Regions from separate parts of the Pseudomonas sp. JZ114 genome, predicted to be linked through region 1. Evidence: riboswitches for the same ligand, from Rfam matches in the RefSeq annotation. Region 1 holds a riboswitch; the other holds the start of a gene.

Evidence for each region. A riboswitch is a leader RNA that binds a small molecule or an ion and turns the genes downstream of it on or off. The one in region 1 is predicted to bind manganese.
Region 2: another riboswitch for manganese. It lies ahead of JQR90_RS15705 (TMEM165/GDT1 family protein); the one in region 1 lies ahead of mntP (manganese efflux pump MntP).

Annotation. Positions count from the first base shown of each region.
Region 1 is NZ_CP069257.1:877,695-889,090, forward strand. Features, by position in the region: gene JQR90_RS23445 (PepSY domain-containing protein) at 1-122, shown strand, start outside; gene JQR90_RS23450 (SDR family NAD(P)-dependent oxidoreductase) at 299-1,030, shown strand; gene JQR90_RS23455 (GNAT family N-acetyltransferase) at 1,089-1,832, opposite strand; gene JQR90_RS23460 (PLP-dependent aminotransferase family protein) at 1,933-3,390, shown strand; gene JQR90_RS23465 (acetolactate synthase large subunit) at 3,743-5,389, shown strand; gene JQR90_RS23470 (hypothetical protein) at 5,821-6,150, shown strand; gene mntP (manganese efflux pump MntP) at 6,294-6,866, opposite strand; yybP-ykoY riboswitch at 6,876-7,040, opposite strand; gene JQR90_RS23480 (esterase-like activity of phytase family protein) at 7,334-8,689, shown strand; gene JQR90_RS23485 (tannase/feruloyl esterase family alpha/beta hydrolase) at 8,734-10,446, opposite strand; gene JQR90_RS23490 (TetR/AcrR family transcriptional regulator) at 10,589-11,140, opposite strand; gene JQR90_RS23495 (MFS transporter) at 11,272-11,396, shown strand, end outside.
Region 2 is NZ_CP069256.1:3,316,386-3,327,781, reverse strand. Features, by position in the region: gene upp (uracil phosphoribosyltransferase) at 1-583, opposite strand, end outside; gene JQR90_RS15755 (hypoxanthine-guanine phosphoribosyltransferase) at 759-1,316, shown strand; gene JQR90_RS15750 (WbuC family cupin fold metalloprotein) at 1,318-1,794, shown strand; gene JQR90_RS15745 (PA4642 family protein) at 1,885-2,172, shown strand; gene JQR90_RS15740 (acetyltransferase) at 2,220-2,657, opposite strand; gene JQR90_RS15735 (YajG family lipoprotein) at 2,811-3,395, shown strand; gene JQR90_RS15730 (1-acyl-sn-glycerol-3-phosphate acyltransferase) at 3,447-4,613, opposite strand; gene JQR90_RS15725 (CPXCG motif-containing cysteine-rich protein) at 4,773-4,955, shown strand; gene JQR90_RS15720 (DUF2007 domain-containing protein) at 4,955-5,215, shown strand; gene JQR90_RS15715 (SOS response-associated peptidase) at 5,283-5,900, shown strand; gene JQR90_RS15710 (M48 family metallopeptidase) at 6,018-6,839, shown strand; gene JQR90_RS15705 (TMEM165/GDT1 family protein) at 6,912-7,496, opposite strand; yybP-ykoY riboswitch at 7,513-7,679, opposite strand; gene JQR90_RS15700 (methyltransferase) at 7,736-8,731, opposite strand; gene JQR90_RS15695 (2-hydroxyacid dehydrogenase) at 8,761-9,726, opposite strand; gene JQR90_RS15690 (ACP phosphodiesterase) at 9,809-10,393, shown strand; gene JQR90_RS15685 (MBL fold metallo-hydrolase) at 10,457-11,242, shown strand; gene JQR90_RS15680 (acyltransferase) at 11,224-11,396, opposite strand, start outside.

The DNA.
Region 1 (11,396 bases):
CCAAGATCGAAGCGGACGATGGGCATTGGGAAGGAGAAGGCACCAAGCAGGACGGCATGAAGTATGAATTTCATGTAGACCCGCACAGTGGCAAGATCACTAAAGACGAAATGGACCATTAACGCCTACTCGTGTGCCTACCTACGCCGGTAGGCACACACTTCACACCGTGCTTCTGTGACGTGTACGCCTCTGCCCTTTCTTCCGAACTTGAACAGTGGTTTAACCGCTAGGCTGCCTGTACCCCACAAATAGGCAGATATGCTTATGATAGGTGTCCCTTTTCAGGAAGACGGCCATGACGCAAAAGACATTATTATTGACGGGCGCGAGCCGTGGCATCGGCCATGCCACGGTCAAGCACTTCAATGCAGCGGGCTGGCGCGTATTTACCGCTTCACGCCAGAATTGGGCGGCAGACTGCCCCTGGTCCGAAGGATTGATGAACCATATCCATCTCGACCTCGAAGACATCGATAGCGTTGAGCAGAACTTGGCGCTGATTCACGACAAACTGGGTGGTCGTCTTGACGCGCTAGTAAATAATGCTGGCATCTCACCCAAAAGCGAGACCGGCTCACGGCTGGGTGTGTTAGAAATGGGCTACGCCGATTGGATCAAGGTATTCAACGTCAACTTATTTTCTACCGCCCTGCTGGCAAAAGGGTTGTTCAACGAGCTCAAGGTCGCTAAAGGCTGCGTCATCAACGTTACCTCCATTGCTGGGTCGCGAGTTCATCCATTCGCCGGCGTAGCCTATGCAACGTCCAAAGCGGCCCTTTCGGCGCTGACCCGGGAAATGGCCTACGACTTCGGCCCGCACGGCATCAGGGTAAATGCCATTGCTCCAGGTGAAATCGATACCTCGATTCTTTCACCCGGAACGGAAGAAATCGTTCAACGCGATATTCCACTTCACCGCCTGGGTAAGCCCGAGGAAGTGGCCTCCTTGATCTACTTTTTATGTACAGGAGGCGCGTCGTACATCAATGGCTCTGAAATCCATGTCAACGGCGGCCAGCATGTATGACGCACAGAAAGGCTGGATAAAAGTTGCTACGGCTTTTCTCTGAATCAACCAAGTCGGCTCAACCGAGTGGATCGTTTACCCGAGCGCTCCTTTGGAATGCCTGAAGGGAACGGAGCTGTTGGCCGTCCTCGTTAAAGTTGGCCGGGTCTAACCATCCCGTAAATGCGTTACGCAGTACCGGCCATTCAGTGTCAATGATCGAAAACCAGGCCGTATCCCGGCTCCGCCCCTTGTAGACCAGAGCCTGCCGGAATACCCCTTCAAACTGAAACCCCAAGCGAAGCGCAGCCTGGCGCGAGGGCTCGTTCAGGCTATCGCATTTCCACTCGTAACGCCGATAGCCCAGGTCCTCGAAGGCATGATACATAAGCAGATAATGTGCTTCGGTTGAAAGTATCGAGCGCTTCATGAGTGTAGAGAAAGCAACATGCCCAACCTCCATAACGCCATTGGCAGGATCTATCCGCATCAGGGACAACGTCCCAACCGCGCGACCGCTTCGTAGATCGACCACCACGAAGTGCATCGGGTCCTCACTCGCAGCAGCCTGCTCGGCAAACCGATGATAGTCCGCTTCATGAATGAAAGGGCCGGACAGCATATAGGTCCAGTCTCGGCCGTCTTCTGCCTGACCATACGCCTCGTACAGGTCGGATGCGTGGATCTCAGCATTGAGTGGCTCAAGGCGACAATAGCGACCCTCCTTTACCGTACGAGACGGCCGTGAACGCTCTGTCCACTCTGCCAGAGGCTGCCCTATGGGTTGTTGGTACGCGTTCCGTATTCCTTCCCGATTCATCATCTACCTGACCAACAGTTGAATGAGCTATAACGGTATTCAGGATATGGCTCTGCCAAAAGAGCCACATTTGAGCTTTTTTATAGAGCCAGACACTTAGCTGATGAATACGATACGTGAAACCCTGTTGCTGTTTGGCACACCACTCTCTCGAGCCCCATCAGCGGCGTCGTTGCAGGCACAGCTCTATGAACGACTCCAATCAGCTATTTTGAAGGGACAGTTGGCGGCAGACACTCGGCTGCCCGGCTCACGTGAATTGGCCAGTGCGTTATCAATTTCACGCAACACGGTTATTGCCGTATATGAGCAACTTTCCACCGAAGGGTATGTTCATGCGAGCCCTACCGGTACCCGAGTCGCGAGGTTGTCCGAGAGGCCTGTATCCGCTGCAGATGATATGCCATGTACGGCCGGACTGGCCCGACGCATTGAGCAGATAGGGAATGGCTCAGCGCTCGCCGAATCCAGCGGTGCACTCCGGCCTGGTATCCCGGCGCTTTCCTACTTTCCGCTCTCTACCTGGCGACGGGTGTTGGATCAGGAGATCAGCCATGCGGGCTCTTCGAGTCTGGGCTATGGAGATCCGTTGGGTGAGCCACGTTTGCGCGCCTCGCTAGCACGTTATCTCTCGCTTTCACGCGGGGTTAACTGCACGGCAGAGCAGATCATCATTACCGAAGGAACCCAGGAAGCCCTGGCGCTATCTGTTCGCCTGCTGACCAATCCAGGCGATACGGCCTGGATTGAAGATCCTGGCTACCGGGGTATAAAGACTGCAATGCGTGCAGGTGATCTACATATCGTTCCCAAACGGGTCGATACAGAAGGGTTGGCAGTAGCAGCCGCTGACTGGGTTACTGCTCCACCTCGCCTGATCTACACCACTCCCTCTCATCAATATCCCATGGGGTCAGTGCTTAGCGTAAGCCGGCGTCTGGCATTGATTGAGCACGCACGGGCGCATGGCGCCTGGATCATTGAAGATGATTATGACAGCGAGTTTCGCCATTTCGGTGAGCCTGTAAAAGCCATGCAAGGCCTCGTCCTGAATGCGCCGGTGGTGTATATCGGCAGCTTCAGCAAAACCATGTTTCCAGCGCTTCGCCTGGGTTTCATGGTACTGCCTCACTCACTGATGGTAGCGACCCGCGCCTCCCTGACAGAAATGCTGCGTGGAGGACATCGTCATGAGCAATTGGCGATGGCATCCTTTATCGAGAAGGGACATTTCAGCCGTCATCTAGGCCGTATGAGGCGTCTGTACCGTGAGCGCCAACAGATCTTGCGCACCGCGCTCCAGCAGTTCATCCCTATGCCCTATGAACTCATGGGTGGAAATGCGGGAATGCATCTGACGTTACGTCTACCCGCACATTGTTGTGATCAGAAGGTAGTTGAAGCGGCCAGTCGCTACAATATGGCTCCAGCGGCTCTGTCACGTTATACCTTGTCACCGCTGCGCGAGGACAACGGCTTGGTAATTGGATATGGCAATACGGCGACGGAACTGTTTGCTCCGCTGGCCAGCAGACTTGGGCAACTTCTTAAAAGCGCTTGATTACTGATGTTGCTGAAGGGTTCCAGTCACGGCCCAGGCTTAACGTTATCTCTTCCGTATCCATGCAGATCTACCGTACGAACTTGAAAGAGCCCCTTGCACCCTTAAAGACAACCTAAGGCTGGCTATAAATTGCCTCACTTCACTAGCATCCGGTCAGGCTAAGGCGTCAGCATGTAGCTATTGATCTAAACCACTACATTTCGTCTGTTCCGCCCCGCTTTTTTTGCAAAAAAATGAATTTTTTTACTGAATTTGTTCTTCTACGGCCCATGCGGCATGGACAAATCACTATCAGCATTGCACCCTTGGGTCGGAGCTTCTCTAACCGCCCTACCTGAAGGAAAAAGTGATGGCCAAGGCCTCTGATTTGATCGTACGTTGTCTGGAAAACGAAGGTGTGGAATACATCTTTGGTATTCCTGGGGAAGAAAACCTGGACCTGCTGGACTCGCTCTCCCGTTCCAGCCAGATCAAACTGATCCTGACACGTCACGAACAATCCGCCGGATTCATGGCGGCGACCTATGGTCGTCTGACCGGTAAGACCGGCGTGTGTCTGTCGACGTTAGGCCCAGGCGCCACAAACCTTGTGACTGCAGGCGCCTATGCCTACCTGGGCGGCATGCCAATGATGATGATCACCGGGCAGAAGCCGATCAAGAAGTCCAAGCAGGGCCGTTTCCAGATTATCGATGTCTGCGGCATGATGGACCCGATTACCAAGTACACCCACCAGCTGGCTTCTGCCGACAATATCCCTTCGCGTATCCGTGAAGCGATCCGTCTGGCTGAAGAAGAAAAGCCCGGTTCGGTTCACCTGGAACTTCCAGAAGACATCGCGGCTGAGCAGACTGAAAGCACCCCGATTCCACCCAGCCTGACCCGCCGACCCATCGCTGAATACAAGTCCATCCAGGCGGCCATATCCAAGCTGGAAGGCGCACGCAGCCCAGTCCTGGTCATCGGTGCGGGGGCCAATCGCAAGATGACGGCGCGCGTGCTGCGTCAGTTAATTGAAAAGACGGGTATTCCGTTCATTACCACCCAGATGGGTAAAGGGGTGGTGGATGAGCGTCATCCCCGTTTCCTGGGTAACGCGGCGCTGTCGGCCGGTGACTTCGTGCACCGTGCGCTGGAGTCGGCTGATCTGATCGTCAACATTGGCCACGACGTCATCGAAAAGCCACCGTTCTTCATGGTGCGTGGAGGTACGGAGGTCATCCACATCAACTTCCGCTCGGCCGAAGTCGATCCGGTGTATTTCCCTCAGGTAGAAGTGGTAGGCGATATCGCCAATGCCATCTGGCAAATCAAGGAAGCCATTGAAGTTCAACCAACCTGGGACTTCGACCGCCTGTTGACCATTCGTGAAGCCAACGAGGCTCATGTCTCCGAAGGCTCCACAGATGACCGCTTCCCGATGTACCCGCAGCGTATGGTTGCAGACCTGCGCAAGGTGCTGCCGTCGGATGGTATCGTGGCGCTGGATAACGGTATCTACAAGATCTGGTTTGCCCGTAACTACAAGGCCTACATGCCTAACACGGTGTTGCTGGACAACGCATTGGCTACCATGGGTGCTGGTCTTCCTTCTGCCATGGCGGCACGCCTGGTTCATCCACAGACGCCTATCGTTGCCGTATGCGGTGACGGCGGCTTCATGATGAATAGTCAAGAGCTGGAAACCGCTGTACGCCTGAAGATGAACCTTGTGGTCATCATTCTGCGTGATGACGGATACGGCATGATCCGCTGGAAGCAGGCACAGATGGGCTTTGAAGATTATGGTCTGGACTACGGTAACCCGGACTTTGTCCGTTATGCCGAAAGCTATGGCGCTCAGGGCCATCGGGTGGAAAGCGCTGCGGAATTCGCCTCATTGGTTGAGCGCTGCGTGAACACACCAGGCGTACATGTAATCGATTGCCCGGTCGATTACTCCGAAAACGACCGCATTCTGCACCAGGAAATCAAGGAGCGCAGCGCTCAGGTCTAAATAGCACTGTACCCGATGAAACCAAACGCCCCCGTACTAACGGGGGCGTTTGGTTTGAGAGTCTGGAAGGATGGGTATGGCCCCACCTTTTCACCCTATCGCGCCGGCGCCTTATGAATCAAAGCGATCCGGTTACTGCTGGTCGCTGCCCAATCTCAAACTGATCAAAAAATGATCAACTCTGTCCAGCCCTTGCCGTATATGGGCTAGCCGTAATTATCCACAAGCATATTCACTTTATAAGTGGAAAACCTATCAGGCTGAAACACTGAAAATCCGCAGCCCGGCCTGTTAGCTCACTCCCACATCGACGCCTTATTGATTCGGATCAACGTCCTGCACGGCAAAATGCTGAACTTCTGGTCACAAGCGGGTTACTAAATCGTAACCGAAGGACAATGTTATCGATCCCTCTAGAAAGGAGTGCTGATTTGAGCCAGTTAGAGAATGTCCCGAAGCGTAAACGCATTACGGCTACGTATGTCATAACGCTTGCGATCCTGGGAATCCTGTTTGCCATCGTGGTCAACAAGTTCATTCTGCCCAAGTCCGAGACCTTTGATGGCGATGCCGTCAAACCCAGACCTTCAGTCAGCGAATACATTACCCAGGCCCAGCCGGACGTCTGTAAAGATGAGGCAGCAGATGCGCCAAGTCCGAAATGCGTATCAGACCTTGCCCTTAAGGCCAAAGAGCAGGGCTATGACTTTAATGAAGTGGATACTTACCTGAAGCAGCGCTTCCCTAACGTTCAGCGTTAACGAAGCAGCCTGGAAGCGCCAGTCCTTCTCAGGAACGCTTCCCCAAAACACCAGAGCGCCTGCAGACATCCTGCAGGCGCTCTGGTTTTAAAACATGAAACAGGACGTAATTGATCAACGATTACCGACGGCACCCAGCCGGATCAGCCGGTTACTGCGGTCAAATGCTCATGCAGAATGACCGAGCCGATACCGATTAGCACTACCCCACCAATGATCTCGGCCCGCTTGCCAATGACAGCCCCCATCACGCGCCCCAACATGACGCCAATAGTCACCATGATCATGGTCGCTAAGCCGATAGCCAGCGCCGCGCCGATGATATTGACGTTGATGAAAGCAAGCCCCACGCCGACCGCCAGGGCATCGATACTGGTGGCTACCGCCGTAATGGCGAGCAACCAGAACGAGTGCTGAGTGGGCTTTTCCTCGACCTCTTCTGCTTCTCTCACGCCAGACCAGATCATGCGCAGACCCAGACCCAACAGGAGCGTAAAGGCAATCCAGTGATCCCACTCTTGTACAAACTGAGCAGCTGCAAGGCCGGCAGCCCAGCCAATGACGGGTGTGATGGCCTCAATGGTGCCAAAGATCGCACCGGTGCGTAGCGCTTCTCGCAGACAAGGCTTATGCAGGCTGGCACCTTTGCCCACCGCAGCGGCGAACGCATCCGTGGACATGGCTAAGGCAAGTAAGACGAGAGCAGCTGGATTCACGATTTCCGTACCGATCGGGCTAACGTCCAATGACATATCCACGCGCCCGATCCTGAACGCGGATATATCAATGGTCTCGCCAACCGGGTGGTCGTTTATGCCACGGCATGCATGCCGAGAATGTTGACATAAACACTTTCGAAGCATTCGAAAGCAGGCTACTCCCCAAAGAAGCCGCCACAATACACAAAGAAATTTATCAAGTCTATCAGATAGATAGAGCTAATCTTTTTAGCCATGGCTATGTTTTGCCGCCACTTTATAGGCTCGAAAGGGCCTCAGGCACCTTGAGCCTGTATAACCTCAGCGTATACCTCTCCCACTGACACAGGCGTCAACGTACCGCCAGCCGTGCGGCTCGGTGCCATATGCCTGACACACTTGCGCCGTATTGTGCTCAGCACCACTGGAGCAGATGCCATGGGCTTGCGACCGGTACACTCACTTCCTGGACGGAGAAGATAACAATGAAAAAAGTACGGCCTCTCTGGGTCGCGCTGGCGGCTGCGCTGTCCACCCATGCGCTAGCGTCTCCCAATAACACGCTGGTAGGCTGGGCTGTCATGCCACCTGATACGTTTTCCGATGGGCCTACTTCTGGCCAGTTCATCAGTCCAAATCCGTATGGCACCTTTGTGCCGCCTTATCAGGGCCGCCAGCCCGTACAGGGGCTTTCCGCGGTGTTGCCAGGCGCTGATGAAAACAGTTTTCTGTTCCTGACAGACAATGGCTTCGGCACTCAGGCCAACTCTGCCGATGCCCTGCTGCGTCTGTATAGCGCACGGGTTGATTTCAAGACCCGCCGCGGCGGTACCGGTACGGTTACCGCAAGCAATGCTCTGACCGGCATGCCTCTGGCTCGCTTTACCGAGCCGTCGCGAATCACGCTCAACGATGTCAACCGTAAACTGACCATGCCTATCCAGGCGGATTACGCTCACTACTACAACAAGAGCACCAATCCCGAAGTGGATCCCGCCATTCAGTTCTCTCGCCTGATCACGGGTGCTGATCTGGACGTCGAGTCCGTGCGCCGTGACAAGAACTGTGCATTGTGGTTTGGCGATGAGTTCGGACCTTATCTGGTCAAGACAGACGGCTCAGGAACCGTATTGCGGAGCGAAATCCCACTCCCAGGCGTTTACGCGCCGGAAAACAAGGACGTTGTGGCAGGAAAGGCCACGGCCAACCTGGGCGGCTCGGGTGGGTTTGAGGGTATGGCTATCAACCCCCGTGGTGACAAATTGTATGCCCTACTGGAAAAACCGGTGACAGGTGATCCGGCTAACCAGTTGCGTATCAACGAATTCGACATCGATCATGAGCGCTTCACGGGCGTTACCTATTTTTATCGTACCCAAGCTGCTGGCAATGCTATTGGGGACATGACAGCCATCGACGATAATCGCTTTCTGGTCATCGAGCGTAACGGCGGCACAGCCACCAATGGCGTCCCGTTCAAGCGGATCTACCTGATCGACACCCGTGCCGTGCCTAATGGCGGTGTGGTACGCAAGACCGAACTGGTCGATCTGATGCGCCTGGATGATCCAGACGACCTGAACGGCGATGGCTCAAATGTATTCACCTTCCCCTATGTCACCATCGAAGACGTGCTGCCGCTGGACGAGCGCACCCTGCTGGTGGTCAACGATAACAACTTTCCGGGCGGTGGTGGTCGCGAGCGGGCAGCAGACGCGACCGAGTTTCTTAAAATCCGTCTGGCCCAGCCTATTCCAGGCATGTGGCCGCCACACCTGTTACAACGCACCAGTAATGCACGGTGCGGTCTGCCTTTGAAAATGGCCAGAAACGGCCAGTAAACCAGAAGCGCTCCGAAGCATTCCTCGGAGCGCCTCTACCAGACTTACAGCTCCGTGTTTCCAGACGAGCCACGGGGCCGTTCACGGCAGCTGAAACTTGCTGCCGACTCGATATCGCCGGTGCCGTTGTACAGGGCAATACGCGGGTAAGGACACAGTGGGCGTGTCCGTGCAGGTGACCAGTCCGCCGGAACGTCAGCATTCACTCCGCCTGCATTACCTACGCCGCGTGCGGTGGCGATGACCTGCTCTGGCGCCTTGCCCTTTTCAACCCAATTGACCAGAGGCGTCAGCATGTCGAATTGATCGGTGGACGGTCCGCCTTGGCAATGTCCCATGCCCGGTACGGTATACAAGCGGGCAAAGCGCTCTGCTTGACCGCGATTGCTTTTCTGGAGTCCTTCATACCAAGCCACGGTATCGTCGACCGAAAAAATAGGATCGCTGACACCGTGATACACCATGACCTTGGCTCCCCGCTGTCTCAGTAACTCAAGATGGGTAGGATCCGGGGGTGTCATGAATCGCATGGCGGATTCGGTGTAGATCGCATTGGAACGTGTGATTCGTGCGAGCAGATCATCAATGGAGCTGTTGAGGGCCAGCGACTTGCCATCGAACGTCGCCGGGCTTACCGGCGGTACGCCAAATACAATACCCACAGCCAATGAGTCACGGCTGATAGGCGACTCGAACTCCCAGGAAGCTACATCCTTGGTCGCAAGACCGCTGTCATAGGGGAAACTCGAATAGAATCGCTTGCCCACCCGCGTTGTAGCTCCCTTGAAAATAGGGTCTATGGCACGCTTCTGCGCAATGCTCAGGCACTGACCGTTGCGCTCACCCCGACAGGTGGGAACATCTCGCCACAGGCTGAACGTACGCTGGCAGCGCGGGTAATCCTGCACAAGCCCATCGGTAGCACCATCCAAGGCATCGCAACGTGCCAGGACGCGTTTTGCAACCAAGGCACGCTCCTGGGCAGTGAATGCAGTAGACAGGTCATTGGGATCCGTTGCGACCTTGGCATACTGCTGCGCCCCAAAGATACTGGCTACCGCTGCCAGGGGAAGCCGATAGCCCGGTGCGCCGGCCAGGAAGCCATCGTAGTCGTTCGCCAGCCGATTCATGGCTACAAAGGTATGCCGACCGCCATTGGAGCATCCACCGAAGTAGGAGTGTTCAGGCCGCCTGCCATAGGCTATCTGTAACGCCTGCTTGGCCATGGGCGTCAGTCTCAAGGCCGCCTGATAGCCATAGTCGAGACGGGCCTGTGGGTCGATGCCAAATGTCATGTTCTGTTGCGCCGTATGACCGGCATCGGAGCTCAGAACGGCAAAGCCTTTATCGAGGGCATTAGTGACCGGCCCTCCGCCCAGCCCGCCTGTAGCGGTAACTACACTGCCATCCAGCCCGCCATTGGCCTGATAGAAGAACCGTCCGTTCCAGGCCAGGGGCAAGCGCATCTCAAAGCCAACGGCATAATGGACGCCATCGATACCAGTTCGAGGATTCATGCGCCCCTGAATCAGGCAGTGGGCCGCAATATCATGCCCGCCGACCTTGAGCTCACCGGCATCAATCCGCGTGGCTGTGTCAATCAGAGTGTTATCAAGCCTGGCAAGCTTGCGTGCCAGCGAGGTGCAACTACCTTGCAACGAGAGGGTGGAGTCAGCGCTGGCGAGGGGAATAACAAAAGCTAAAGCACTCAGGCAGCCGGCAACGGCCAGCGTCTTGTGGGTAATGGTTCGCTTCATGGTGCGTCCTTCTTGTGTTTATTGTCGGAGCAGTCAAAGAGCAATCACAGAGGCGACACCGGATGACAGCAGCGGTTACCTCTGTCTAATGGTTAATATAATTAACTATTAGACGCAAGCGAATCCGCGTAGACAAATGCATTCAGCCGTTGACGATCAACCTGATCACCCGCAGAACATCTTCACGGGTCGTCGGCTCTTGCTCAACGGAGCGATGTATGGTCAGCCCTTCGATCAGAGCATCTAGCGTTCTGGCAGTGCGTGCATCGAAATGCTGCGCCAGTGCCCGCTGACTGCGAAACATCCAGTCCTGCATGATCGACTTCATTGCGGGGTTGCGACTCGCGTAGGCGTAGAGTTCGTAGGAAAGCGTCATGACACGACCATTGTCTTCCTGCCAGAAATCGCCACAGATCACATCCGCCACGGCGTCGAGAGCTTGCTCGGGTGTCTTGGCTGCGCCCAGGAGAGCATCGAAGCGGGCAGAAATGGACCAGGCAAAACGGGTGAACGCTTCCTTGAGCAAGTGCTCGATGCCGTCAAAGTGGTAGGTCATGGAGCCCAGTGGCACATCAGCCACGGCTGCAATGCGGCGGTGGGTAGCGCCTGACACGCCATCACGCGCGATGACCTCCAGAGTGGCATCAATGATGCGACTCCTTCGCTCAGGATCCAGACGTCGTTCAGAGGGCATGCCGTGTCAGTCTCCGAAAACAATGCAACGTAACCGTATAGGTCGGGTGGACGGATGGAACGAACAGGCTACCATGTGTACGAACGTACACATAAGCCCTGATTTTGTTTTACCTAGGATGGAGTAAATCCGTGACTCCCGCGATTCGGCGCAGACGTACCGCTCTGTTTGTACTGTTTTTGATCCCCGGACTCCTGTTGGCGTCATGGGTAACCCGGACACCCGATATCCGGGACTTGCTGAGTGCCTCGACCAG
Region 2 (11,396 bases), on a different replicon from region 1:
GCAGGATGTAGCCATGCTCATCCAGACGCTGATCTACGGAGGCGGTATAGATGCTGACATCGGGGTGAGCCTTTTCGACCGCAGCAATGCCTTCCGGTGCAGCTACAAGGACCAGTGCACGAATTTCTTTGGCACCTGCTTTCTTGAGCATATCGATGGTGGCAATCATGGAGCCGCCCGTCGCCAGCATAGGGTCGATGATCATGGCCAGACGGCGATCGAGCTCGCCGACGAGCTTTTCCAGATAGGTATGGGCTTCAAGCGTTTCCTCGTTGCGCGCCAAGCCGATTACGCTCACCTTGGCGCTGGGAATGAGGCTGAGGACGCCGTCAAGCATGCCGATGCCGGCGCGCAGGATCGGTACGACTGTTACCTTCTTGCCAGAAATCTTCTCAACCGCTACGGTGCCACACCAGCCTTCGATGTCGACGTTTTCGACAGGAAGATCCTTTGTAGCCTCATAGGTGAGCAGGGCGCTGACTTCTTGTGCCAATTCCCGAAAATTTTTGGTACTAATATCGGCCCGCCGCATTAATCCAAGCTTGTGGCGGATCAGCGGATGTCGAATTTCATGGATGGGCATGGGAATGGTCTCCGGCGTACTGGCAAAATTACGCTAGATTAAATCATTAGGGTCCCTTTCGGGCAGATGTTTTGTCGCGATTGGCTTGCTCGCCGACGGTTAGCCCGGTAACTTTGCCGCCTTTTACCCAAGCCTGCCCCGCAGGCAGGTGTGTACCATGTCTGGAGAGTCCCCTATGTCCGCCGATCTCGATCATATCCGTAATGTCATGGCGGAGGCCGACTGCCTGTTCGACGAAAGCCAGGTAGAGGCAGCCATTGGCAAGGTGGCCGAGGCAATTACGGCTGATCTGGCTGACCGTAATCCTGTCATGTTCTGCGTGATGAATGGCGGTTTGATCTTTGCCGGCAAGCTGGCAACCAAGCTCAATTTTCCGCTGGAGATGTCCTATCTGCATGCGACCCGCTATCGCAATCAGACAACTGGCGGTGAATTGTTCTGGAAGGCCAAGCCGGAAATTTCCTTTATTGACCGTGATGTACTGATCGTCGACGACATTCTCGACGAAGGGCATACGCTCAATGCCATCATCGAATTCTGCAAGCATGCCGGTGCCAAGGCGGTGCATACAGCCGTACTGATCGATAAGGATCATGATCGCAAGGCCGTTCCTGGCCTGAAAGCTACTTATTCCGGGCTGTCCTGTATCGATCGTTACATTTTTGGCTACGGTATGGACTACAAGGGCTATTGGCGCAACGCACCCGGTATCTACGCGGTAAAAGGTCTCTGATATGCGGGGTCCGGCGTTCATCGATCAGGTACTGTTCGCCGGGCTTACCCAACAGGCGGCAGACAGTCCTCGCCTGCGCTACCACCATGGTTTTCATACCATGGATGAGCCCTGTCATCGCCTGTCAATCGGCATGCAGCCAGACACCTACATTGCGCCTCACCGGCATATGGACCTGACCAAGGCCGAAACGCTGCTAGTGCTCAAGGGACGTATTGGTGTCCTGTTCTTTGATGAAGAGGGAGCGCTGACCGGACAGCGTCTGCTTGAAGCGGGTGGTGATTGTGTGGGGGTCGATTTTCCTCCAGGCCTCTATCATTCGCTGGTAGTGCTTGAGACTGATACTGTTATCTTCGAATGCAAGGCAGGCCCTTTCCGCGCCTTGCAGGATAACGAGTATGGCCCCTGGGCGCCGCGCGAGGGCGAGCCGGGAACCCAGGCCTATCGAGACTGGATGGCGGCCCGCTTCGAGTCCTGACCGCTCGGCTGAGCATGATTTTGGGCGTTGAGTGACGGGGTGGGGCGGAGTAATATGCGGCCCTCTCGTTTTCCGCACAGGTACTTTGCGATGCGTAAGGACAAAAAGCAGGTAATCGGCGAGGAAATCAGCGACGATAAGATCAAGCTGTTTCTCGCAGTCGAACCGGCCGATGATACGCCGCCTTCCCTGCATAAACTGGTAAAGGCATACCGTGGATTGAGAGCTGACGACTTTGAACGTTTCGTTGGTTTCTTCGTTGAAGCAGGTTATGACCTAGACGCTCGTGATGCAGAGGGTCAGGACTTCATCGATCTGATCCGTGCCCATCGCAAGGCTGAGCCGTACGTGGATGCGGTGCGTGGCGCTCACGCCTGATCACCTGTTCTGAAAAGCCCGCCTCTTTGATAAGGACGCGGGCTTTTTTACGCCTTTTGCTTGAGATGCAGAATAGGGTAAGGCTTGCCGAGGCTATCTACGGCAGAGCGCCCTGTCACGGTGAACCCTTGTGCCAGGTAAAAGCCTTTGGCCCCATCGTTCTGCTCGTTGACGTCTACCGTTAGTCGGCCGTGTAGCCCGGCCGCATGGCGCAAGAGTCGCCTCCCATGTCCTTGACCATGTCGGGCTGGATCAACAAAAAGCATGTCTACGCTGGCCTGGGTAAGACCGATGAATCCTGCAGGTTGATCGTCATCGGACAAGCTGACCCACGTTTCCAGGCTGGGCAGGTAGCTGTCACGCACCAGCGGGCGGAAAAAGTCGATGTCGTCCTCAGGTAGAAAGTGATGGGTTGCCCTGACGGCCTGTTCCCAAATCTCGACCAGCAAGGGAATGTCTGTAGGCGTTGCGCGTCTTATGGACATGGTATGCCTCGTGTGTACGTGATGCATTTATTTGAGCACGTCGCCCGGCTGTTTGCAGCGTTTCGCTTGCGGCGGCTCATACAGTGCTGTCAGGCATTCACGGGCTGGGTATACTGCCTGCCATCAACGACCCACATGAAGATGGAGTAGAGCATGCGCAATCGCTTGTTGCTTGGTCTGATCGCTGTTGCCGGACTGGCTATTGCCGGCTGTGCCAGCAGTCCACAGCAATTGAGTCCGCAACCCAAACTGACAGCCCCAATCGCTGCGGTCGGGCACGGGCAGCCTGTTTCGGTACGTGTCGTGGACGGTCGCTCGTCATTCTCGCTGGGAACTCGGGGCGGTTTGTATCCTGAAACCAGTACCGTGTCGGTCCAGAGCAACGATGTCATTCCAAAGCTTCAGGCTGAAGCGGAGTCAGCGGTTCGTCTGCTGGGCTTCACGCCAACGGCCAATGCCTACAATGCTCCCCAGCTGACGCTGACTCTGGCGGAACTGAAGTATCAGTCGCCCAAGGAGCTATACGTCACCTCGGCCAATATTGGCGCAACCTTCAAGGTGGATGTGCGTAACAGCATGCGTGGCTACAGCGGTCGCTATGGCGCCTCGCTGGAGCAGCGTTTCGGTATGGCACCCAATACGGCAACCAATACCAAGCTGGTAAGCGATGTGCTGAGCGATGCGTTGACCCGCGTCTTCAAGGACCAGACTATCGCCCAGGTTCTTAACGGGCAGTAAGCCTGTTATCTGAAGAAGCCCCGGCAACGGGGCTTTTTTGATTCAACCAACTTAATCCAGTGGTCGCCCTGCCAGGAGCCGATACTTGTTCAGTACAGGCTGGGCATATTGGCGGATCATCTGCAGGCGGTATTCGGCAGGGCAGTTATTGAGGCGCTCCTGCCACTTCTGCCGAGCTTCAGCCAGCTCGTCTGCTGGGAACAGGCTTTCTGCCGAGGGTACGGTCAGTGACTCGTCACGGCCGTCCCAGCGCTCATAGGCCAGGTGGTTGGCAGGGAAAAGTCGATAGTTAGTCAGGATGCGGCGGTCCATTTCGGTTGCCAGCTGCTTGGCATCGCTGAATTCGCCGGTCAGCATCTCGCCAAACTCCACATGCACGCGTCCCTTGTAGCCCGTGATGCCCAAGGCAATGCTGACGTCATCCTCGCCAGGCGCCTTGGCATAGGTGCCGGTGGTTTCACGAATATAGAGTTCACGGGCCTTGGCCAGATCGCAGGGATCATACTCATAGCTGATCGACACAGGCACGATGTGCAACGCCTTTACCATATCGGCAAAGGAGTCGTCCTTGCAGCCCATGTGAAACATCTTGAGGATGGCTGAGTCGGTGCGGTCGTCTCCATCCTTGGCCCGGCCTTCGGCCTGGGCGATCCAGACGGACTGGCCATCCTGGCGAATGGAGTAATTGATATAAGCCGAAAGCGTCTGATACGCCGCAAGCTTTTCACGCCGTCCGGTGATGGAGCGGTGGACGATAAAGCTCTTGTTCAAGCGCATGAGGTCGCTGACGAAGGGCTTCTGCAAGAGGTTATCGCCAATGGCGATGCGCGGGGTTGGCAGCCCGGCATGATACACGGCGTAATTTACGAAAGCTGGATCCATAACGATGTCACGGTGGTTAGCCATGAACAAGTAGGCACAGCCGCTACGTAGATTATCCAGGCCCGAATAAGTCACACCATCGGTGGCTTTCTCGATCGTACGATCGACATAAGGCTCCAGTTTGTCCTGAAGCATGCTGACGCTGGTGATACCGGACACTTCCTGCCTCAGCCGATGGCGCAGCATAGGCTTGAGCAGCCATCCAAACGGGCTGGACAGTTTGGGGAAGCGGTAGCGGGTCAGGATGTCGATAAACTGCTCATCATTGATGAGTCGGGCCAAGACGGCAGGGACTTCTGTATCGTTGAAGGGTCGAATGGCTTCGAACTCGCCCATATCGTTCTCTTTTTAATAACAAGTGGCGACACGTGTCGCAAAGTGGCGGCCATAGTAGAGCGCGCAGCGAGAGATGCAAGCCGAATACGGCGTTAATGTCGCCCCTGGCGATTCCAATCATCGCAAAAACACGGTGCCGGAGCCTATTAGGAGCCCATTATGCTGGAAAGCCAACCGTATGAGTGTCCTTACTGCGGAGAACCTGCCGAGGCGGTGGTAGACCTGTCGGGTGGCGATCAGTCGTACTATGAGGATTGCCCCGTCTGTTGCAGACCTATCTTTTTTATCTTACACACAGAGGGTATGACATGGTCTCTCGAAAGTCGGCGAGAGGATGAATGATGCTCAGGATCTATGAGCCGCGGGATCTCCTGGAGGCAGAAATGCTACTGGCCATGCTGGACAGTGAGGGTATTGACGCGCATTTGGCGGGACGCCATTTGATAGGCGCCATTGGCGAGTTGCCTGCTATTGGGCTTCTGGGAATTGCCGTGCATGACGCAGATGCTCCGCGCGCCCGCGAGCTGATTGCCGATTACAACGCTGCTCAGCCATTGCCTTATGAGGACCCGGACAGCGGGCCGGCCGTGTTATTGTGCTGAAGCGGTAGTCGGCTTTGCCTGAAAAGGCGAACCGAATCGCTCTGTTTGTTTTCTTGCCTGGTTGTGTATGTCTGGACGCTACGCCTTGTTTCGCTGGCCTCCCGAGGTAACTCGGATGACCGGTTTTCCAGCGGACTATCAGCCGCGCTGGAACATCTCTCCCCATGCCCAGGTGCTATTCATGCGGCACCATGAGGGCGAGTGTCGTGTCGACAGTGGCCGTTGGGGCCTGACGCCCGCCTGGTTCACGGATCTCTCGCGCACGCCCACCCATGCCCGGGCGGAAACGGTAGCGGATCAGCCTATGTTTCGCGAAGCATTTGCCCAGCGCCGCTGCCTGTTACTGGCCAATGGGTTTTATGAATGGCGAGGGACTTCGCGCAAGCGGGCCTTCTGGATGATCAATGGCGAGCCGCTGGCTTTCTTTGCAGGCATCTGGGAGGCCTATCCGGTCATGGGGCAGGTCTATTTGAGTGTGGCCATGCTGACTCAGCCCGCTGGAGGACTCCGTCGCCCGCTGGTGCTGGCCGAGGCCGAACGGGACGCTTGGCTGTCATCCACGACAGAGCCGCGCGTCCTGAATGAGATCCTGCTGAAGCCCTCAATGCCGCTGCGTGAGAGAGTGCTTGCCGGTATTGTGAATGATCCCTCGGTAGACGGGCCGGAATGCCTGACGCCGCTTTAGGCGTTGGGCTGGCAATGCCGAACTGCTAGCCGTGTCACTCGTCGCTTGGTCGGTAGGAGTTGTCGAGACTGGCGGCGCGACCTACCATCTGCGCAGTCGCGCAATCAGGAGAGTGTCATGCGTCGTGTTTTACCCATCGTCGGTCTTTCGCTTTCAGTACTGCTCAGCGCATGTCAGGCGGTGAATACCACTAGCGGAAATGCTGTTGGGGTTGAGCGTAAGCAGTATATGTTCAGCATGTTGTCGGCTGATCAGGTCAACCAGATGTACTCGCAGTCGTACCAGAAGACGGTTACCGAGGCGAAAAACGCCGGCAAGCTGGCCAACGATACGGCTCAGGGCAAGCGAGTACAGGCAATAGCCAAGCAGTTGATTGCTCATACGTCTGCGCTGCGGGCGGATGCGGCCAACTGGGATTGGCAGGTCAACGTGCTCCAGAATGATGAAGTGAATGCCAACTGCGGCCCGGGTGGAAAAATCTTTGTTTATACCGGCCTGCTTGATCAACTGAAGCCTACGGACGATGAGCTGGCCGCTGTGATCGGGCATGAGATTGCCCATGCACTGCGTGAACACAGCCGCGAGCAGATGTCCCGCGCCTATGCCATCGAGATGGGTCAGAATATCGGCGGGGCGCTGCTGGGTATTGGTCAGGGTGGTATGCAGGTGGCGGATCAGGTTACCCAGGTTAGTCTGACTTTGCCGTTCAGCCGTTCCAACGAGAACGAGGCAGATCTCATCGGGCTCGAACTGGCCGCGCGCTCGGGCTATAACCCCAATGCCGCCGTGACGCTCTGGCAGAAGATGGCCAAGCTGAGTAATGGTAACCAGTCACCAGAGATACTCAGCACCCACCCGTCCGATGACAAGCGGATGAGCAATCTGGAGGCTGCCATTCCCAAGGTCATGCCGTTCTATGAGGCCAGCCGTAAGTCGTGACAGGTCGGCTATCGAGAACCAGAAGCCCCGGCTGCTGATAGCCGGGGCTTTTTTATGCTCAGAAAGGAATAATTAGAACGCACCGCTTAGTTCAAGCGCGTGATAAGCCGCCGCGAGAGCCAGGATGCCGAATGCCGTAGAGGCGAGTCGGCGGATCAACACCAATGGCAGCCGGTCAGCGGCAAAGTTGCCTGCGAGTACAACGGGTACGTTGGCCACAAGCATACCCAGTGTCGTGCCCATGACGACCAGAATGAAATGAGGGTATTGGGCTGCCAGCATCACCGTGGCGACTTGTGTCTTGTCTCCCATTTCCGCCAGGAAGAACGCCACCAGCGTTGTCAGGAAAGGTCCAGAGCTCTTTTTAAGGCCTGATGCCTCATCTTCGTCCAGCTTGTCCGGGATCAGCGTCCAGAGGGCGACGGCTACAAATGAAATCGCCAGAATCCAACTCAGGGCCGTCTCGCTGAAGAAGCGGCTGACCCAGCTGCCAACGGCGCCGGCAACAAAGTGGTTGGCCAGCGTCGAAGCCACCATTCCCATGATGATAGGCCAGGGCTTACGAAATCGGGCAGCCAGCAACAGAGCAAGCAGCTGAGTCTTGTCGCCTATTTCTGCAAGGGCGACGACCAGCGTAGGGACTAACAGGGATTCCATCAGGTTTCCAAAAGGGGTGGGCATTAATTAGACAAATGACATGCATGCCTTCCCACCCCGGGTAAAGGCTGCATGTCATAGGTCTTGTCAAACCCGCAGGTCGCGAACGCCATGGTCGAGGACCAAGTATGTTGACGGACGCCTGGCGCTGATGGCCAGAGACTACTCCCCTAGGACGGCGCGCATTCTGCCCAAACATCCAGGCAGGTGCAATTCAAAAGAGCGATACGCTGTCTCTATCAGCAGCGGAAGGCCTGGTAGATACGAAAGCCGTCACGCTCTGCCAACACCTTGCAGGGCCCCAGATATTGCTCGATCAGTGGGGGATACCTGAGAAAGCTGTTGGCCACAATACGTAGCTCGCCGCCTGGGCGCAGGTGATGGACGGCTTCGCGTAGCAGGGTCTCGCTGGCTTGATAATGAGTGTGTACGCCCTGGTGAAACGGCGGGTTGCTGATAATGGCGGCCAGCCCAATGGGCGCCGCAGCGATACCGTCGCCAGCCAATACGGTGCCGTCCAGCCTGTTGGCAGCCAAGGTCAGGCGGCTACTCTCTACCGCAAATGCGTCCACGTCGAGCATATGAAGGTCATTGTGGGGATAGCGCTGTTTGAGCGATGCACCTACTACACCTGCGCCGCATCCGAAATCCAGCAGCGCACCAGCAGGTAGATTATCGAGGTGTTCGAGCAGAAGGGCGCTCCCCTTGTCGAGCCGCCCGTGGCTGAACACACCTGGCAGGCTGACTACATGAAGCATTGAACCGGCAACATCCAGCTCGAAGCGCTCGGCCCGCTCATGCAGCATGACGGGGGCTGCCTCAGGATGTGAGACCTTCCACAACTGACAGTGCCGAGCATTGTCCAGCTTGCTGGCGGCGCCCAGCAGAGCCAGCTGTTTGGCAGCCCGCTCGATTCCACCCCGCTTTTCGCCTACCACATACAGTGCCCCTTGAGGGACCATGGCCGCCAAGACGCTGAGCAGGTAATCCGTCAGCTCTCTGGACTTGGGCAGGAACAGTACGGCGGTATCGTATGGCTGAGCAGGTGTAGAGGTTCCGAAGTCGACTCTCCCGGGAAAGCGAGCCTGGAAATAGGCCTCATCGCCTGCATGCCAGGTCCAGCCATGTGCCTCCGGGAGGTGGCTCAATAGATCATCTGCAGGTAATCCTGCCAGCAAGGTTCGGCCTTGAAAATGCTCGGGCTGACGGAGCAGGACTTCGCTGCGTGGATCCATGGGCGTCCTCGGTAAAAAAAGCGCGAAGCTTAGCAGACCGTGCGAGTCGGCGCGCCCGCAAAAAAGGCGGTTGCGTTATCGGTCAGCTGACCGATGATCCGCTGGCGAGCCTCCCGGCTTCCCCATGCATTATGAGGCGTCACGATAAGCCTGGGAATGTCGTGGGCGAGCAGGGGATTTCCGCCTTTTGGCGGCTCCTGGGTGAGGACGTCCGTGGCGGCGCCTCCCAGATGACCGCTCCGCAGGCAGTCGGCCAATGCCTGTTCGTTCACGATACCGCCTCGAGCCGTATTGATCAGAAAAGCGGTGGGCTTCATGGCAGCCAGTTGCGGAGCATCGATCAGGTTGCGCGTGGCGTCGGTAAGGGGGCAATGCAGGCTCAACGCGTCTACCTGGGGCAGTAGCGCTTCCAGCGGTATGTAGCCTTCGCGCACTGGCCGTCCAGGCAACTGACCCAGCAGGATACGCATGCCAAATGCTTCCGCCAGGCGAGCAACTGCACCGCCAAGCTCACCGTGACCCAGGATGCCAAGCGTCTTGCCTTCCAACTCCATGATGGGATAGTCGAGCAGGCAGAACTGCTTGGCTTCCTGCCAGCGTCCGGCCTGAACATCGCGCTGATAATCCGGCAGTCGCGTGGCCAGGGCCAGCAGGAGCGCGAACGTGTGCTGTGCAACGGAAGGCGTGCCGTACCCCTGACAATTGCAGACGGTTATCCCATATTGGCGTGCTGCGTCCAGATCCACATTATTGGTGCCGGTGGCGCTGACCAGTACCAGCTTGAGCGATGGGCATGCAGAAAGGCAGTCAGCGGTCAGGCTGACCTTGTTCACGATAGCCACCTCCACGGCCTGCAGGCGCTCGATAATCTCGTCGGGCGCGGTGGCCGGATAGACGTGGAATTCGCTGAAGGCTGCCTTCAACGGAGCTGGATCCAGATCTCCCAGGTCCAATGAGGCATAATCCAGAAAGGCGGCACGACGGGCTAGGCTCATGGGGTGTCCTTATGATTATTGGCCGGAACTGCCAGCCTAGCAGAAGCCCCTGGCGCAGGGGCAAGGTAGTAAGCTGACAGGCATGAATTATCTCGCTCATCTTCATCTTGGCGGTTCAGATCGTGAACAGCTGCTGGGAAGTCTTTACGGTGACTTCGTCAAAGGTCCTCTCGATAATCGCTGGCCCTTGGCTATCGAACAGGCTATCCGCCTGCATCGCCGTATTGATGCCTTTACCGACAGCCATCCCTTGATCGATCGTGCCCGTGCACGCTTTCCCGAGGCGCGCCGGCGCGTCAGCGGTATCCTGGTCGATGTCTTTTTCGATCACTGCCTCAGCCGGCATTGGGCTGCTTACGCCGACCAGCCATTAGAGGCTTTTATTGCGCGGTTCTATCGTATTCTGCTGTCGGAGCCTGATTTGCCGCCACGGCTGGCGAGGATCGCGCCGCGTATGGCAGCTCAGGACTGGCTAGGCAGTTATCAGGAATTCAGGATCATCGAACAGGTCATCAATGGTATGGCGAGTCGACTGTCCCGGCCTGTACTCCTTGAGGGCGCCTTTGCGGAAGTAGAAGCGCGTTATGCGTTGCTTGAGCAGGACTTCTTTGACTTTTATCCCGAACTGCTGGCGTTCGTTCGTCAGGCGCAGCGGGATCGCTATTGATTCAGGTCAACATGCGCAACGGCTTGTGCGCATAGAGTCACCGCGCTATTACACGAGGTCCCTATGCGCCGCGATCCCATTGTGCTGTTTGATAACGGCTCCCATAAATGTTTGTGCTTCGATAGCCTGGTTACAGGAGACGGAGTGCAATCCAACCAGTTTCTCATCATCGATCATGATGAATATCTACTATTCGATCCCGGCGGTGATCTGACCTATACGCCGCTGTCGCTGGAGCTGTCCAGGCATATTCCGCTGCAGGATCTGACCTATATCTTTGCATCGCACCAGGACCCCGACATTATCGCGGCGCTGGACAAATGGCTGCTGCATACGCGGGCTCAGGTCATCTGCTCGAAGCTGTGGGCACGCTTTCTGCCTCATTTGACGGCCGGTTATCTGTCCATTAGTCACAACCTGTCGGTCTTTGAGCGAATCATACCCTTGCCTGATCGGGGCCAATCTTTCCGGCTGGGCCAATGCGCCCTCATGGCCGTTCCCGCCCACTTTCTGCATTCAGTCGGTAATTTCCAGCTATACGATTCTGTCAGTCGAATTCTCTTTTCGGGCGATATGGGCGCCTCACTCGTGGATGACGCGGCACCGGTCGAGAATTTCGAGGCTCACATGCCCAGCATGGAGTGCTTTCATCGACGCTACATGGCCTGCAACAAGGCCTGCCGGCTATGGGCAGGCATGGTCAGGGAAATGAATGTTGCCATGATTGTGCCTCAGCACGGGCGGCCCTTTGCGTCGCCGCCCGTGATCAAGGCGTTTCTGGACTGGATCGAAACCCTGGAATGCGGGATCGACCTAATGACGCAGGAAGACTATCGCTTGCCTGCATGAAGGTAATGCTTGGGCGGATACTCCTGATGTAGCCGCTCCAGCAGTTCATCCTTGGCTGTCCAAAGCTGGTTAACCCAGGCCTGGAAGGCTGCGCGGTATTCGCTGTCCAGGTCGTAGCTCTTGCCCAGAAAAGCTGCGGGGATGGCAATCTCTT